DNA from 4 places in the Deinococcus deserti VCD115 genome. Region 1 is predicted to be linked to each of the others. Evidence: riboswitches for the same ligand, from Rfam matches in the RefSeq annotation. Region 1 holds a riboswitch; each other region holds the start of a gene.

Region 1 (4,209 bases):
CCAGCCGGAAGGTGACCCCCGGTTCGAAGAAGTCGAGGAATCGCTGAGCTTCATGCTGGGCTTTCCCGGCGGCGTGATGGCCAACGGCCTGACCAGCTACGGAGCGCGGACCACCAGCACTCTGCGTGTTCTTGGCGAGAAAGGCAGCCTGCTGATGGACCCTGCCTTTCCCTATGTGGGTGTGAGCCTGAGCCTGACCGATGAACAGGGAGAATTGACCCCCAGTTTTCCCACGTATGACCAGTTCAGCCGCGAATTCGACCACTTCGCGCAGTGCATCCGCCAGGGCAAACGGCCGTGGACCCCCGGTGAGGAAGGCGTGCAGGACCATGTGGTGATGGACGCCATTTACGAAAGTGCCCGCACGGGACAGGTGGTGAAGCTGAAGGGTGGGCAGGGGAAAGATGCTTTCCGCGGCACAGCTCCTGAGGTGCCCGGCCGGGACTGACTTGAGGCAGTCTGACCGAGCGGTTGAAGGAATGCCATGATCGTAGTAGTGCGCATTAATTCAATGACGGGGGCTGGAGGCGAAAACCGTGGGAAATGGAGAGCAACTACTGCTGATGTGTAAAGAAAGCGGAGCAGTTTTGCCCGGCTAACGCCTTTATTGGCCCTAAGTAATCAGGGTGGAATGAATTAGATTATGTCTCCCATCTTTCATCATGGTTATGCCAGAAATTTGCCCAGACGACCGATAGTTACGGACTTGTGGACTTGGCTAAGGGTCCGACGGTCAAGAAATATTTGACTTCTTCATATAGATTTACTTCATTAACAAAGTCGCCATGAGAAATGCATTTTGGAGTGTAGTAATTATAAGCTCCCTGCTTCAGCACAACGCTATCTACAGGGTTTATAACGAAATCGCACTTAGAACGCCAAGTGCCATAGCGTATAGTCGTGGGATATTGTGCAGTTGGTTTGTCGTAAGGTGTTTCGGCATCATCGCCGCCATAGTTTAATCCGTCTACCGAATTTGTAAGAAAGGCTGAGCCAGGCTTCATCTCGGTACAGGCTATGTCTGAGCCAGAACATAGATAGGTCGTTTTCGTCCCATGATTTGGACCTGCCAAAGAAACCCATGTACCCACCTTGATTATATCTGGCTTCATCAAGTAGCGAATGTAGTACCTTGATGAAAGCGAACCCATCGATACAGCAACAATATCAACCTTTTTACTAGAAGTGTGACCGGATCCATATGCTTTTTCCAGTGCGGTCTCTATATCGGTCATGATCTGTTTGGCGATGTCTCTATTTGAACCTTTGGGAGTGTAGTTGAATGCACTCAGACAACGATCAGGGTAACCAGCGGCCATAAATCTGGATTTCATGGTATCCCATACGCCAGAGCCTGAGTTATAGCCATGCACGAATAGAATAGGATTGGATGGACATGGCGGTGTGAGTTCAGTATTGAGGGTAGAAACCTTTGGGGCAGTCATATTTTGTGAAAACGAATCTTCTGTAGTTTGCCCGCAAGCTGATAGGATCAATATTCCCATAAACGTTGCACTTGCTCTTATAGTTTTCATTGATTTCCTCCTTAACGAGGTTTGCACTATGACATCAGGCGAAAACGTTAGGTTTAACAAACAAAGTCTCTTAACTATCATCTATTTACCGGGTAAATACGAGAATTTTCGAGTTGATAACAAGTAAGCGGCATGCCGACAGACCGATAAGCAGATTCCACCTAGCACCTGTTATGGGAAGAGATGAGGACCATCGGACTAAAGCGCACTAGCAGGAATCAAAAATTAGGGGTGTTACCGTCAAACGCGAATTTTCGAGCACGCATACGCCTCTCCATTGAGTCGGGCTCACCATTCGCTCGGCTTGACCCAGGTGACCGTATACAGGGCAAGCGTCGATGCATCTCAGTACAGTGAGTTCCCAGCCAGTCCGATGCGGAGTGCTGTGACATACGTTCTGTTGGGTGGATCCATACTGCTTCATACCCCCCGATTCCGCAAGGTTAAATAAGTCGTTCCTAATGAAGAACGACTATTGTTCATTCACTTGTGTAGAGCTGATCAAAAATAATCGCTGACTATCGCGCACAGCTGGACCATACATAGCGCTTAGCTTCAGACGGCGCAGGTCGTCACCATGGCCAGTCAACGTACGGACCATCAGATGGATAAAAGCAGGCTTTGACAGAGCAGAAGTGCGCTGCCCTATCTACCGATAGTCGTAACAGTTCAGAACGCCTCTGCCCTTGGGAGCCGTTCAGGCGTGAAGCTCAGAACCGGAAGGTAAAGGTGTCTCCGGAAGCTCCCACTGTGACCTTACCGCCTTTGCTCAGCCGGCCGAACAGCAGCTCGTCACCCAGGGGCCGCTTGACCTGCTGCTCAATCACACGTGCCAGCGGCCGGGCGCCCATCAGCGGGTCGTAGCCCAAGGTGGCCAGCAGAGTCCGGGCAGCAGGCGTCACAGTCAGGTTGACCTGACGCTCGGCCAGCTGCAGGTGCAGATCTCGCAGGAATTTGTCCACCACGCCGGCCATCACTTCACGTGACAGGGGACGGAAGTGAATCACGCTGTCCAGGCGGTTGCGGAACTCGGGCGTGAAGGTGCGCTTCACGGCCTCAGCCTGTTCCCCGGCGCGTCCCTCACGGGAAAAACCCAGCGCAGGGCGGCTGGCGTCGGCAGCACCCGCGTTGGTGGTAAAAATCAGCACCAGACCGCGCCCATCGACCTTCTTGCCAGCGTGATCGGTCAGCGTTCCGTGGTCCATCAGCTGCAGGAAGATGTTGTACACGTCCGGATGGGCCTTCTCGATCTCGTCGAGCAGCAGCACGGCATGAGGGTGGCGGGCCACCGCGTCGGTCAGCAGGCCGCCCTGGTCAAAACCCACGTACCCGGGAGGGGCCCCGATCAGCCGCGCAACGGTGTGCGCTTCCTGATACTCGCTCATGTCAAAACGCGTCAGCTCAATGCCCAGCCGTTCGGCCAGGGCGCGGGCCAGTTCAGTCTTACCCACTCCGGTGGGTCCGGCAAACAGGAACATGCCCTGCGGTTTGGTCTGGTCGCGCAGTCCGGCGCGGGCCAGTTTGACTGCACTGGCTACGGCCTCCACGGCCTCGTCCTGACCAAAAACACGGCTTTTCAGATCCCGTTCCAGCGTGGCCAGCGACTGCACTTCCTCGGCCTTCACGGCGCCCAGCGGTACCCGGGCCATGCGCGCGACGGTGGCTTCGATGTCAGCGACATCAATGACGCCTCCCTTTCCGGCACTGCTGCGAGCAGCCCCTGCTTCGTCAAGCACGTCGATGGCCTTGTCGGGCAGGAACCGGTCGCGCAGATGGCGCACGCTGAGGCGCACTGCCGCGTCCAGGGCGCCGTCCGTGTAAGTCACCTTGTGGTGCGAGGCGTAGCGCCCAGCCAGCCCCCGCAGAATGCTCAGCGCATCTTCCTCAGAAGGCTCCGGTACGTCTACGGTCTGAAAGCGCCGCCACAGAGCCCGGTCCTTTTCCAGATGACGCAGCTCAGCCGGTGTGGTGGCGCCCAGGACCCGCAGCTTGCCACGGGCCAGAGCAGGCTTGAGGAGGTTGGCAGCGTCCATGCTGCCTCCCTCGGTGGCGCCGGCGCCCACCAGGGTATGCAGTTCGTCGATGAACAGCACGGCGTTCTGGCCATCCAGGGCGGCGAGGACTGCTTTCAGCCGCGCCTCGAAGTCGCCCCGGTAGCGGGTTCCGGCCAGCAGGGCCCCCAGATCCAGGGCGTAGATGCCGGCTCCTTTCAGGAAGCCCGGCGCGTCGCCGTCCGCCACGCGCTGCGCCAGGCCCTCGGCCAGCGCCGTCTTGCCAACCCCGGGTTCCCCGACCAGCACCGGATTGTTCTTGTTGCGCCGCGCAAGCACGTGCACTGTGCGCTCAAGCTCGGTGGTCCGGCCAATCACCGGATCAAATCCCCCTGCTCGCGCCTGCGCAGTCAGATCGGTGGTGTAAGCCTCAAGCGGGTTCTGCTCGGCGCTGCCTTCCAGTTCGGCCGGGCTGTCCACTCCAACCGCGTGGCGTTCGCGGCTGCGACCTTCAACCTTGGCCACACCGTGCGAGACGTAGTTCAGCATGTCCAGCCGGTTGACCCCCTGGGCTTCAAGGGCAGCGCGCGCCGGGCTGTCGGGTTCTTCAAGCATTTCGACCAGAACGCGTGCGCCGTCGGCCTCCTGGCTGCCTTTGCCACTGGCATGCAGCTGTAACACGG
Region 2 (4,209 bases), on a different replicon from region 1:
TGTCACGCAGGACTACCTGTGACAGGCCCGAATTACCAGTACGGCGCACTGAGCACTCAGAGCTACGTCCCAAAGTCCTCCTGAGGCCTTGGAAAGGGAGTCGCTGGTCGGGCGGGGCTGAAGCGGCGCAGGACGGGCACGGTCCCGAGCAAAGCAACCGTCGTTCCCCACCTGGGGAACGACGGTTGCTGATCAGCCAGCGCTTACTGGCAGGAGATGGAGACGCCGGTACCGGTGTTGCCGTCGCAGATGTTGTTGCTTCCGGCAAGGATCACAGCGGAGCTCACCGACGAAAAGGTATTGCTGGTGAAGGTGTTGTTGTTATTGCCACTGTTGGCCGCGTAGATCCCCGTGTTCATGCCGCTGAAGGTATTGCCGCTGAAGGTCGTTCCCGACACGTACAGGTCGAACATCACCCCCGCCGAACCCGAGCCACTGAAGGTGTTGCCGGTGAACCGGTTGCCGGTGGCGTTGCGGTTGAAGATCACGCTGTGCCGCGCGCTGCCCTGGAAGGTGTTGTTCGACACCGTATTGTTGGTGCCCATCAGGCGCAGCGACACGTACGAGTTGGTGATCCTGTTGCCGCTGATGGCAATATTCTGCGGCACCGGACCGCCCCCGTGGGCCTGAAGACGGATGGCGTCCTCATACCCGTGAGGCGGCTGCTGCCCGCCGGAACTCGCTCCGAAGGTGCCGTAGGTGGTGTTGTTCGTCACCCGTCCGCCGATCACGCTGCTGAGCTGCAACGCGGTCGAACCGTGTGAATCCACCCCGGAGAAGCCACGCACAGTGTTGTTCTCGATGATGCCGTTGCTGACCTGATTCACGCCTTTTTCGGGCAGCGGCATGATCTTGATGCCGTCGCGGGCAAAGCCGTCGACCGTGTTGCCGCGGAAGGTTACGTTGGAGGTGCCTTCGGTTTTCATGCCGGTGTTGCCGAACCCGGTGGACACGTTGCCTTCGATCAGGTAGTCGCTGCCCAGCTGGCCCAGCAGCCCGATCCCCGCCGTCAGCGTGGTCGCGCCGTGGCCGGTCACGCGGTTGCCCAGCCATTTCTGGTGGGTCGAAGACATGCCCACCACGCCGTGGTACTTCACCTGCGAGACCGTGTTGTTGCTGACGGTCGTGCGGGTGGCGTTCTCCACTCCCACACCACAGCCGCCCAGCGCGCTGATGGTGTTGCCGTCCACGACGGCGTCTGCTCCACCACTGACGCGGATGCCGTCAATCCAGCCGGTCCCTTCGCCGGCACCGATGACGGTGAAGCCACGGACGGTGGTGGCCGACGTATTGACCAGGTGCACCAGGGCCGTACCGGAGAAGCCGCTTCTGGCCTTGAGGGTGGCGCCCTGACCGGTGACGGTGATGTTGCTGGTGCCGTTGAACGTCACGGCCTTGCTGATCAGGTAGGTGCCGGCCGGAAACACCAGGGACTTGCCGCTGGCCGCTGCTTTCTGAAGGGCGGCGGTGTCGTCGGTGGCGCCGTCGCCTTTGGCCCCGAAGGTCCTCACATCGACGCCGCTCGCGGTGCTGGGAGCAGGAGCTGGCGTTGGCTCTGGGGTGGGCGTTGGAGCTGGGGCGACGGTGGTGGTGACAGGGGCCAGGGTGAGGTAGTCGATGTAGGCGTTGCGGTCGCCGGTTGCGCCACCCAGGTCGTTGATGAACACGGCGCTCAGCACGTCACCGGCTTTTATGTTCAGGTTGCCCAGGGCGACGGCAGCGTAGGACAGCGGCGTGACCTCGACCCGTTTGATTTCGGCGCCGTTGACTCGGAGGCTCAGCATCACGTTGCCCTGGAAGGCGGTCTGCCGGGCCTGCAGGGTGGCCGTGAAGGTGCCCGAGGCTGGAACCGCGAAGGTGGCGGCGTGGTTGTTGCCGAGCAGGACGACCGTCTGCTGTCCGTCTGCCTGTGCGTCGTACTGGGTCCGTCCACCAGCCGCGACGCCCGGCTGCACTCTGGTGGTCAGGGCTTCCGCGGACACTGTGATGTCGGACGCGGGGCTTTGATTCATTGCGGGGGTTGGTGTCGTAGATCCACAGGCTGCGAGGAGCAGGGTGGCGTTCAGGATGGTCAGATGAAGCGGTTTTTTGATTGAAATATGCATAGTGTCTCCCTGCTTTCGGTAGCTCGGCCGACCTCAGGGGTCCCGGGAGCTTTGCGTCCCCGCCTCGCGACGGGTTTGCCTTTTTCGGTGTAGGAAGGACCCTGATCGGGTTCATCGCCTCATGCACATTAAGTTCTGGTAAATGACACTGATCTTACAGAGCTCTGGTTTTATTTAGGTTCTCACGAATTCTAATTTATTTAAAACGTTATTCTCATTGAAATTCAGGCACTCAAATGCGGTGTATAACATCACGCCTCTTTTGTTAGGCAGAGGGATAGCTACCGCTGACAGCAATCGCCAAGGCAAGCAGCCGCCTCCATTGGAACAGGCAAACTTCCTGTCTGGACGTGCGTCTATATCGACCAGACGGGCTTGAGCCAGGTGAAAGAGGTGTCGCCCGTCCCGGTAAGCGTGTCCGTTGCCTTCATCTGGGCCTGCATAACAGGCCGGGTGGTAGCTCCCAGCAGCTTGTGAAGCGTATAAACACGGATACCACACGGTTTCCGTGTCCCGACTTTGACTGGATCATCCGCAAGATCTGCTGCTCTACTCGCCGCCCTTGTCTTGGCAGGCATCACATGCCTTCAGGCCGAGTTTTGACAGAAAGTCAGTTATTTAACGCGAAGCTTCATGAGTTTAAGAGGCATGTGCAGAAAGGCTGCACTACCCTTCTTCGCGGCCAGCTGGCTTCCACAAGAGATCAGGCTCAGCCTCAACATCCCCTGCACGAGTGGCTTTCAGCTGCTTGCACGTCTCAAAGCCAACCCCCAGACTCTGCCAGATTCTGGTGATCCTCTCCACTCCGAATGCCCGGTTGAACATGCACGCCGCCTTCAGCCTGCATACCCACTCTTCCCTCGTTACGTTGACTATTAATCTGCTTCGCCATTGTGGGACATAGCGTGACCGGCTCAAATGATTCCACGTCAGTCCGCACAGAGACATTGTCATTAAGTGGACTCTCCGACAGAAAGCACTGCACGGCGGATCAGGGCTTTTCTTCCCTGCGTAGCCGGGTGCGCCGTAATGTGGCCTTGCCATTGATGGAGTGCCAGTACAGGCCGTCTTCGTTGTCCAGCGTAGAGTCATACCCGATGCGCCGCGAAGTAGATGCTGTAGCCGCCTGCAGGTGCGTGATCACACTGGCTTTGCGCTGCTGGAAATGCCGTGTGGAGAGAGAGACGCTCATGGCGGCGATCACCTCTCCATTGGGATCACGAATAGGAGCAGCAATACTACACAGACCCATGGCCCGCTCCTCAATGGATATCGCGTAGCCCCGCTCGCGGGTGTGCTTCAGGTCGGACAGCAACTCGTCGTGACTGGTAATGGTGTTCGGGGTGTATTGCCACTGATGCCCGCTGTCATACAGCTGCTGAATTTCACTGATGGGTTGGTGGGCCAGGATAATTTTCCCGAGGGCGGTCGCGTGTGGGGGCAGGATGCCGCCGATGGGGGTGTTCACCAGTGGGGCGTTTCCTTCAACCTTGTCAATGCAGATCGCCTGCCCACCGTCAAATGCTGCGAGATGCACCGACTCACCGAGTGCCTCGGCAAGGTGCGTCATCTCTTCGCGCGCAATACGCCGCCAGGGGGTGTGCGACATCAACACAGTATTCAGGGCCATGACCTGGAAGCCCAGGCGGTAACGGCCTGTGACGAACCGGTGTAGCAGGCCAATACGTGTCATGGCCGTAAGCAGCGCATGCACGCTGCTCTTCGACATGCCCAGACGTTGGGCGGCCTGCGTAACCCCGATCTCGGGATTGTCCACCGTGAACAGTTCCAGCAGCCGGCCTATGTTTTCGACGGACTGAACGCTGCGCGATTCGTGCTTCATAGGGGTTCCCCCTCTATACAGCAAAAGGTGCGCTGCGGTGTACCGTCCGCCGCGATGCGATCAGTTCGTCCTGGCCGCCTGCCGCGCGGCAAGCGCGTTCATCCGCACCGAAGCGTTGGCGGCTCCGAAGCCCGTATACCCGTCACGCTGCACCACTTCAAAGAAAAACCGGTCTTCGAAGGTGTTGGTGTAGACCTGCCGGAAGGTTCCGCTGGAGTCCTGGTCATACAGCAGGTTCAGGCGCCGCAGGGTAACAAGTTC
Region 3 (4,209 bases), on a different replicon from region 1:
CTCCACCACCCAGACTGCTCCACCTTCTCAGACACCGGAAAATCAGGGATCGTCGCAGGCCGCGTGTGACAACCGCATGGTCCTTCCAGCTGACCAGCGATATATCGCACTCTGTGACGAGATCAGTATTCTGTACGACCCCAAGGCGCGAATTCCTAGAGCGGTCCTTGAAGTCCTGAGCGCTCAGAAGTTAACTGGAGAGGCGACCCGGGAAGACGATCAGTTCCGCGAGGATGACCGCCTGCCAGAAGCAGCCCAGGCCCAGGTTCAGGACTACCGGCGCAGCGGCTATGACCGCGGGCACCTTGCCCCCGCCGCCGATTTCAAGCATTCCGAGGAAGCCATGGCCGCCTCCTTTCTGCTGAGCAACATTGCGCCTCAGCAGGCACAGTTCAACCGCAATGCCTGGGCTGGGCTGGAAAGTGCCACACGCCAGTGCGCCCTCAACCAGCGGCAGCTCAGCGTGGTGACCGGAACCATTGGAGAAGGCGGCACACTCAAAGAGGAGGGCCGGGTGGCCATTCCAAGGCAGTTTTACAAGGTGTGGCTTACATCCCGTGGCTACCGGGCGTGGGTGATGCCCAATGTGGGTGCGGGCGTTCCACAGAAGGAGCTTACCGGCAGCGCATATGCCCGTTTTGAGGTGACTCTTGATCAGCTAAGGCAGGCAACCGGGTTGAACCTCGCCCCTGGTGTTCCTGGAGAGAAAAAGGGTCGCCTGTGCCCAGGGAGCATTCCTCTTTCCCAGTAAACGCTGCCCAAGGAGCCAAGATATGCACGCCGTATCCGGCGGCTTCGTAAAAGCCTGGACATTCTCGTAGGGAGAAGAAACCGGAGGTTGCGTTGTGGCTCCTTTGATACGGCAGCTCTCGCTGATCGACTCACCGGTGCGTCTGTCTGACGGTCAGATATGGCCACAGCCCGCCTAACCACTTTTCCAGGTCACGACTATGGCCGATTTACTGATCTGAGCGTAAGTGATAGCGCCCCTGATTCTCCAGTCGAAACCCTTGAGGCAAAGAAAATAGGAGTCCGTAGGAGGACGAGCCAGGTCAAGAGGGAGACTTTCCGCTGCTGCCTGCCGTATCAAGTTGTAGCGTACCTGCTATCCGCTACCTCACCTCTTCAGGAATTTGCATGCCCACCTGGATTCGCAACCACCGCCGCAAGATTACCGTTCTTAGTGCGGTACTGCTCATTGTCCTGCTCGGCCTGACCGGTGTGCTCACCAAGGGAGTGGCCTTAGTCTTAAGCCTGATGGTTCTGACGTTCCTGTACAAACTCCGTCAGCATGGGACGTATACCGTGAATCAGTGAATCAGTTCACCGCTCCTGCTGAGGTGGCGGTGCAGACCGGCGCGGCCGCGGGGGGCGCATCACACGCGAACCACGTTGGCTCTTGCGGTGATGGAAACTGTTGAAGACCTGCCCTCATCCAGGAGGGCAGGTCTACGCCCATTTTTGACTGGTCGTCAGGCCCGAGGTATTTCTATGAGGAGCGTTTCTAGGCTGTCATCGCTGTAAATCATCGTATAGGTCAGTAAAAGCGCTGCTGCATAGCAGATGCCGTCCGTTCACCTCCACGACCAAGTCGAGAGGGGATTATTTTCTGCTGTTGAAGTCTGGAGTCAAAACGGGGCCATGCCCCATTCACCTGATTTATCCCACACGCGTTCAACGGCTGTCGCTCCAGGAAGTCAGCCGGCGGTCTACTTGTGGCTGTTTTTTGCCCGTACCATCTGCAGGCTGATCACAGTCGTGCGCTACACTTCTCAATCCGCTGACTGCTTCTTCCTGTCTTTCTGCGTCATGGGTCGGCAGCAAGCTCAGCCTTAGGGCCCGATTTGAGCCGCTGGTGTCAGGCGCTTAGTGGCTTGGGGTGAAGCTGACGTAATCGACGAGCATGTACTGGGTGCCTGCTGTGCTTTTGCCCCCCCACAGTGTGGAGTTTGTCGGCCACAGGTTGAACATCAGGTGCGCTTCGGTCGCCGGCACCACGCTGGTGATCGTGCGTTTGAGCACGCCGTCGATATAGAAGTCCACCTTGGTGGGCGCCCAGTCCCAGCGGTACGTGTGGAAGTCCTGCGACAGGTCGGTGCCGGTACCGCCGGTGCCGTAGTCATGACGGTTGGTGGTCTGCCAGGTGCCGATCCAGTCGGTGGTGCGGTTTTGCCCTTCGATTTCGTGGTCGATTTCGGTCTGCGAATCATTGACGAAGTTGAAAAAGGCGGTGATGTTGCCGCTCACACCATGGCCACGCACGGCAGGGTTGGCGCTGCTGCTGGCGGCACGCAGTCGGGCTTCATACCGTCCATAGCCGTATTTGGCGTGGGTGGCGAGTTCGGCAGCGCTGGCGACCAGACCAGGGGTGACATCGAGCTTCATGACAAGGTAGCCGCCGCTGACGGTGACGTTCGCGGGGTTCCAGGTGCCGTTCAGGCCGTCTTTGGCCCAGAAGGGTTTCCAGCCGCTGTTCGACAGGGCCCAGCGGGTGGTGTCGAGAGTGTTGAAGTCGTCTCGCCAGCTGCCAGCAATCTGCACAGAGTCAGCTGGGGTTGGAGCTTGAGCTACCGGAACGCTCGGGATGCGAGCCACAGGGGTCTGAACAGGACTTTCAACCACGGGGGCCTCTGGGGCGCTCGAGCACGAAGCGAGCAGCAGGCCCAGAACGGTTACAGCGGTCAGATTACGAAATGCATTGCGCATGAGAACTCCCTTGTCTTCGGTAACTCGGCCGACCTCGTGGGTCCCGGTAGCTTTGCGTCTCCGTCTCGCGGCGGATTTGCCTTTTTCGGTTTCAGGGAGGAACCCACACCTGGGTTCATCACCGCCTGCAGATTAAGCCCAAACAAATAACAAAGTCCTTACACTACGACTTGCCTCAGAATTCCCACATTTAAGGGCTTAAAGAATTCATAAACATAATCGATCCTTTATGATCAGTCTGCTCAATGATGTTGTAGACGCCATTTAGTCGTCAGCTCGTTTGATGGCGCCTCTCAGAGCTTCGCTCTGCCTTCATGAAGTCCCCATTTGTCTACAAGCCCCCCACCAAATGAAAATCAAACAGGTGCGCTTTGTTGTGCGCGACGGGTAAGCTGGAGACATGAAAGTGCTGTTGACTGCCACCGCCCTGCTTGGCCTGGGAGTCTCGGCGGCACAGCCTACAACTTCCGGTTGGCCGCAAGGAAGCTGCCTGCACGGCACCACCATCAATGAAAGTGGCCGGCCGCTGAACCTGCGTGCGCTGGAAGGCCATATCCGGCAACTGCTTCAGCAGGCCAAAGTGAGCCCAGCTGCTGTCTGCAGCAGTTACCTGAACATTCTGGTCCAAGCCGAGTCCCTCAGTCAGCAGAACACACGCATAACGGCACACTTGATTCTGGCCGAACGCGAGGTGTCCCTGACTGATGTCAAACGCAATGACGCAGTTTCCAGATGCAGCCTCACCGTCACTGACGTCGTCCATCAGGATGAAGATTTCTTCGCCAGCGCTCAGGCCGTACTGACACGCGTGTTTGCCCGCGCTCCCCAGTGCACCCGCTGACCAGACAGGGTAATAGGGCGTTGATCACCCCGTGTCTTGCGGTCCAGCACGCCGAACCTGCATGATGACGCGGTGATCCGCCGCATCAAACGTGTTGAATTCACCCTGCGAGGCGCCGACGTGGATGGCCCCACAGACAACCCGTATACACAGAGCACAGACGCTTCAGGCGGGCCGGCTCATTTCATCCGGGTGATACCTGTGGCCGTGCGACCTTCAGGCGTTTCTTGACTGCCCTGTTGATCGACAGCAGCAACGCAATCTGCCGGGCGTATTACGGCAGGGCAGGAGGCCAGGCGCACGCCGTGCCGCAGGTCCTGTGCGAAGTGGTGTGGTCATTGCAGCACCGCTTTCAGGCTGAACATGTCATCGCTGCGCTCGATGACACCCGGAATTTCAGACAGAGCCTGTACGAAAGCTACAAAGGGCACCGGACACCCAAGCCAGCGGATCTCACGCACCTGCTGACACAGGCCGCTGAACTGATGGGCGCAGCCGGAGCGATTCCAGCGCTGGCTCCTAACCATGAAGCGGATGATGTGATGGGCACTCTTGCCAGGCGTGCACCCGGACGGGCCGTGATTGTTACCAGTGACCGGGACCTGTTCTCTGCGGTCACCGAGACCGTGCAGGTCTACGAGCCGCGCTCTCGGACGGTCATT
Region 4 (4,209 bases), on a different replicon from region 1:
GCGCAAGCATCTGCACAAATGAATGCCACCCATATAGGGCGGCATTCATTTGAGAGTGTTCTACCGAAGATTGTAACCCTGTCTCTGTCGTCCTACTTCACGTGCGGAATCGGACGGAATCAGTGAAGAGAGTCTGGTTTACTTTGTGTTGCGTGCGCCAGCGGATTTGCCTGCTGCAGACTTTCTGCCTGAGCCGGACTTCTTGACTACAGCTGTTTTCTTGCGGCTGTTACCCAGCTTCTGACCTTTCGAGAAGCTTGCTTCCATCTTCTCACGGGTCGCGGCGGCCAGGGCTTTGAAATCAATCAGGCCAGCCTCGATGTTCTCGAGTGTCGGCTTGACCTTCGCCCCACGCCGGTTGGTTGCCAGTTCCATATTCGTGCGCTCGAACCACTCCTCAAACTCCGGTGTCACTTCAAATGCCATATCTTTGACGTCGCGGTTGTAGGTGCCTTCTTGCCCACGACGGCTGAATTCTTTTGGCAGGGTGAAACGCTGTGGGAGTTCGGCGGCTTCAATAATCCCCTCACGCACTGCGGTACGGAACGCTTTTACGAAAGCATCACTACGCTGGGGGTTGGTCAACTTCTGGACTTGTTCGCTCAATGTCATGTAAGGCATTGATCCCAGAGTACACGAAAATCAGATAATTGCTACACCTATTAACTTCCCCGTGTATCCCTAGGTGATCAGCCGAAATGCATAGGGTCACAGGGTTCTTCGTCTGACATCAAGAAGAGTTGCCTGGTATAGTCCAGCTGTCAGCATTACAAATGCCTTACATCCTCAAGTGGGCTGTGCTGCTTCAAAAAGATCATCTGCTTCGAACCGGGAATGTGTCATCCCAAAGATCTATCTCATTGCCGCCCAGGTATGGTTGGGAGTGCCATCTATCTCCTGATTGGTTTTCAGGTTGATCCAGCATTTTCTTTTTTAAGGAGTTGACTGCCTTAGATGAAGGACTCAACAGGAAATTTTGTTGCCCCGACCACTCGTATTCAGGTTGTTTGGGCCCTTTTTTCTGGGTGTGGATATCATAGTCATATCGCAGGGAAACTGGACGCCAGCTCCTGCCAACTTCATTTAGGACCGACTGGTGTTATTGGCGCCACTTCACAACGGCCTTTTCACCTGTAAGATATACGCAACATCATTGCGCGTCAGGGGCCCTTCCACTTACAAAAAGAGGAACCAAAAGGGGATAAGAGCAAGGAATGAAACAGTGTATTCTCAAAAAGGAAGTATTACAGGCATAGAAAGCTGCATTGATTTGTCTCCCAATAGTCTTTACTGCTTCTCAAATGTTCCTGTTTGTTGCGGGAACAGATCTTTCAGTAATCAGGTCAGCCTTTTCCGAACTGGAAGTGGTTTGGCTATGGCCATTCGCACGGGCAAGTCCTCAACCGCCCGTGAGCTCACTCTATTAGTAAGCGCCCAAGGTGCTCCTGCATAGTACTTGTCTGCCTGACCAGTGGTGGGTTCAAGCACGGGAGAAGATATTTAGGCCTGTATCGCCTGGAAGGTCCAATACAGCTGAGGAAGGCATTGCTCACCTGTATTTAGGCGCGACTAAGGCATTACCCATCGCTTATACGACCTTGCTTATTCCAGGACATATTCATTCTATTGGTTGGTCTTCCTGAAAGGGCGAGATTTGCCTTGTGTGCCGTTCAGCGCTTGCTGTTGTACGACCAAATATGTCTCATTCTCTAAAGAAAGGTACTCGGCTGGCTTGCCAATAAGTTAGAAATGCGTCGATCTGGTGGAGGAACGTCGCGAACTCTGAGGATTTTACGAGGTAAGAGCTGGCATGCAGGCTGTACGCCTCGTGAATGTCCCGCTGCGCGCTTGAGGAGGAAAGCATCACCACCGGAATGTGGCGGAGTCTGCGGTCCTGTTTGAGATATTCGAGCATCTCGAAGCCGGTGATCCCGGGCATATTGATATCAAGCAGGATCACGTCCGGAAGGGGCGTGGATTTTAGAAGTTTGAGGGCTTCGTGGCCGCTGTGAGCGGCGGTCAAAGCGCAGGAGGGGCAGACCTCATGGAAAGCTTCCTGAGCAAGGAGGAGGTCTATGGGATTGTCGTCCACGAGAAGGAAATGCGAAGGCGCGACAGGCATGGGAGCTTCAGCATAAGATGCCGAGTTGCGTCAGTGTGGTCGATTTGTGGCGAAGTAAATTGAGGTGAAGTGTACGGCACAATTTTCTGGCTTGAGGTGTGAGTAGCCCTTGTATGAGGCCCGAAGCCAGGCAGAATTGCGGCGCAAGCGCTGGCTTTATGAAGATAATAGTTCAGGAGAATCTTGCGCCATCCTGCTCATAGACAGAGAAGGAGAAATTGCCTGTATTCAGGGCAATTTTGTCCAATCATGTGTCGCCTTCATTTATGGATTCTTTATAAGAAATCAATTGACATTTCTGAGATACTCGTTATTGTAGAGCATCTGCAAGTTAAGGAGACTTGAGTTGCAGGCGGTGATGAACCCAGGTGTGGGTTCCTCCCTGAAACCGAAAAAGGCAAATCCGCCGCGAGACGGAGACGCAAAGCTACCGGGACCCACGAGGTCGGCCGAGTTACCGAAAACAAGGGAGTACCGTACCCATGCTCTATGCATTCAACCCTTTGGTCGTTGCTGCTGTTTTGAGCCTGCTGCTCGCTTCCTGCTCGAGCGCTCCTGAGGCTCCTGAGGCTCAGGCATCCAACGTTAATGTGGCTACCAAAAGCCCTATCCGGAGTTCCATCGTCGGCAGCTGGCGAGACGACTTCAACGCTCTTGACACCACCCGCTGGGCCCTGTCGAACAGCGGCTGGAAACCCTTCTGGGCCAAAGACGGCCTGAACGGCACCTGGAACCCCGCGAACGTCACCGTCAGCGGCGGCTACCTTGTCATGAAGCTCGATGTCACCCCTGGTCTGGTCGCCAGCGCTGCCGAACTCGCCACCCACGCCAAATACGGCTATGGACGGTATGAAGCCCGTCTGCGCGCCGCCAGCAGCAGCGCCAACCCTGCCGTGCGTGGCCATGGTGTGAGCGGCAACATCACCGCCTTTTTCAACTTCGTCAATGATTCGCAGACCGAAATCGACCACGAAATCGAAGGGCAAAACCGCACCACCGACTGGATCGGCACCTGGCAGACCACCAACCGTCATGACTACGGCACTGGCGGTACCGGCACCGACCTGTCGCAGGACTTCCACACGTACCGCTGGGACTGGGCGCCCACCAAGGTGGACTTCTATATCGACGGCGTGCTCAAACGCACGATCACCAGCGTGGTGCCGGCGACCGAAGCGCACCTGATGTTCAACCTGTGGCCGACAAACTCCACACTGTGGGGGGGCAAAAGCACAGCAGGCACCCAGTACATGCTCGTCGATTACGTCAGCTTCACCCCAAGCCACTGATGACTCAGTCATGGCCGGTTGTGTGCGTTGGATCTGGACTGAGTGGCCGAGTGAGTTGCTGCAGGTAGATAACCTTACAGGCTGGAGAGAAGGTGGTCGAATTTTAGGGGGATGGCTCTGCGCGAAGCAGAATGAGGGCTGAGCCGGCGTGCCTACCCGAGTGATGTGGACGAGGAAACGTACGGGTTTCTGCTGCCTTACCTGACACTGAGCCCGGAAGATGCCCCCATCGTTCGGTTGCTACAGGAGTCGACTTTCTGCTGCACGTCACACGCTTTGAAGTGTAGTCAGGCTGCTGACACAACTTCAGGAGTCAGGCATAGCGATGCTGTCGAGCACTCGGTTGGAAGGGCGCTTCGTGCTCCGGTGTGCGATCACGAACCACCGGAGCACGAATGCGGACTGTGAAGTGCTGGTGGATTACGTCAGTAGGATCGGCCGTACCCTGCAGGACGACGAGGCAGCCGATCACTCAATGACGGGTGCTACTTGCTGGTGCTTACCGACGCCATCGTTTCTGATATGGCGGTCGTGTTGTTCTGGGCCTTTTTATCGGTGATGAAGGGAGCGACTTGCGACGTGGCCATCTGGCTTACGGTCATACTTGTCTGGAGTCATCCCCAGCTTCATCGAGAGCTGCTTACTTGCCGCTCTCACGCCTTCCAGATACTGCCTCTGCTTTTCCTCGTTGAGCCGCATCAAGGGACCGGCAACACTTAACGAGGCCACCACCTGGCCTTGAAAATCGAAGATTGGGGCAGCAATCGAGAACGTCTCCTCCTCGAGATCGGAGATGGC

The links. Region 1 has a riboswitch for cyclic di-GMP ahead of DEIDE_RS18375 (esterase/lipase family protein). Riboswitches for the same ligand answer to the same signal wherever they lie in the genome.
Region 2: another riboswitch for cyclic di-GMP. It lies ahead of DEIDE_RS14380 (right-handed parallel beta-helix repeat-containing protein); the one in region 1 lies ahead of DEIDE_RS18375 (esterase/lipase family protein).
Region 3: another riboswitch for cyclic di-GMP. It lies ahead of DEIDE_RS13535 (family 16 glycosylhydrolase); the one in region 1 lies ahead of DEIDE_RS18375 (esterase/lipase family protein).
Region 4: another riboswitch for cyclic di-GMP. It lies ahead of DEIDE_RS14275 (glycoside hydrolase family 16 protein); the one in region 1 lies ahead of DEIDE_RS18375 (esterase/lipase family protein).

Annotation. Positions count from the first base shown of each region.
Region 1 is NC_012526.1:1,032,832-1,037,040, forward strand. Features, by position in the region: gene DEIDE_RS04895 (Gfo/Idh/MocA family protein) at 1-448, shown strand, start outside; gene DEIDE_RS18375 (esterase/lipase family protein) at 699-1,535, opposite strand; cyclic di-GMP riboswitch class II at 1,807-1,890, opposite strand; gene DEIDE_RS04900 (AAA family ATPase) at 2,246-4,209, opposite strand, start outside.
Region 2 is NC_012527.1:238,011-242,219, forward strand. Features, by position in the region: gene DEIDE_RS14380 (right-handed parallel beta-helix repeat-containing protein) at 204-2,105, opposite strand; cyclic di-GMP riboswitch class I at 2,120-2,195, opposite strand; gene DEIDE_RS14385 (IclR family transcriptional regulator) at 3,097-3,948, opposite strand; gene DEIDE_RS14390 (bifunctional sugar phosphate isomerase/epimerase/4-hydroxyphenylpyruvate dioxygenase family protein) at 4,009-4,209, opposite strand, start outside.
Region 3 is NC_012527.1:24,024-28,232, forward strand. Features, by position in the region: gene DEIDE_RS18115 (DNA/RNA non-specific endonuclease) at 1-751, shown strand, start outside; gene DEIDE_RS19125 (hypothetical protein) at 1,138-1,317, shown strand; gene DEIDE_RS13535 (family 16 glycosylhydrolase) at 1,867-2,541, opposite strand; cyclic di-GMP riboswitch class I at 2,722-2,797, opposite strand; gene DEIDE_RS13540 (hypothetical protein) at 3,107-3,547, shown strand; gene DEIDE_RS13545 (5'-3' exonuclease) at 3,775-4,209, shown strand, end outside.
Region 4 is NC_012527.1:215,320-219,528, reverse strand. Features, by position in the region: gene DEIDE_RS14285 (hypothetical protein) at 139-621, opposite strand; gene DEIDE_RS14280 (response regulator) at 1,703-2,122, opposite strand; cyclic di-GMP riboswitch class I at 2,509-2,584, shown strand; gene DEIDE_RS14275 (glycoside hydrolase family 16 protein) at 2,713-3,411, shown strand; partial or broken gene DEIDE_RS19225 (IS5/IS1182 family transposase) at 3,550-3,639, shown strand; gene DEIDE_RS14270 (IclR family transcriptional regulator) at 3,961-4,209, opposite strand, start outside.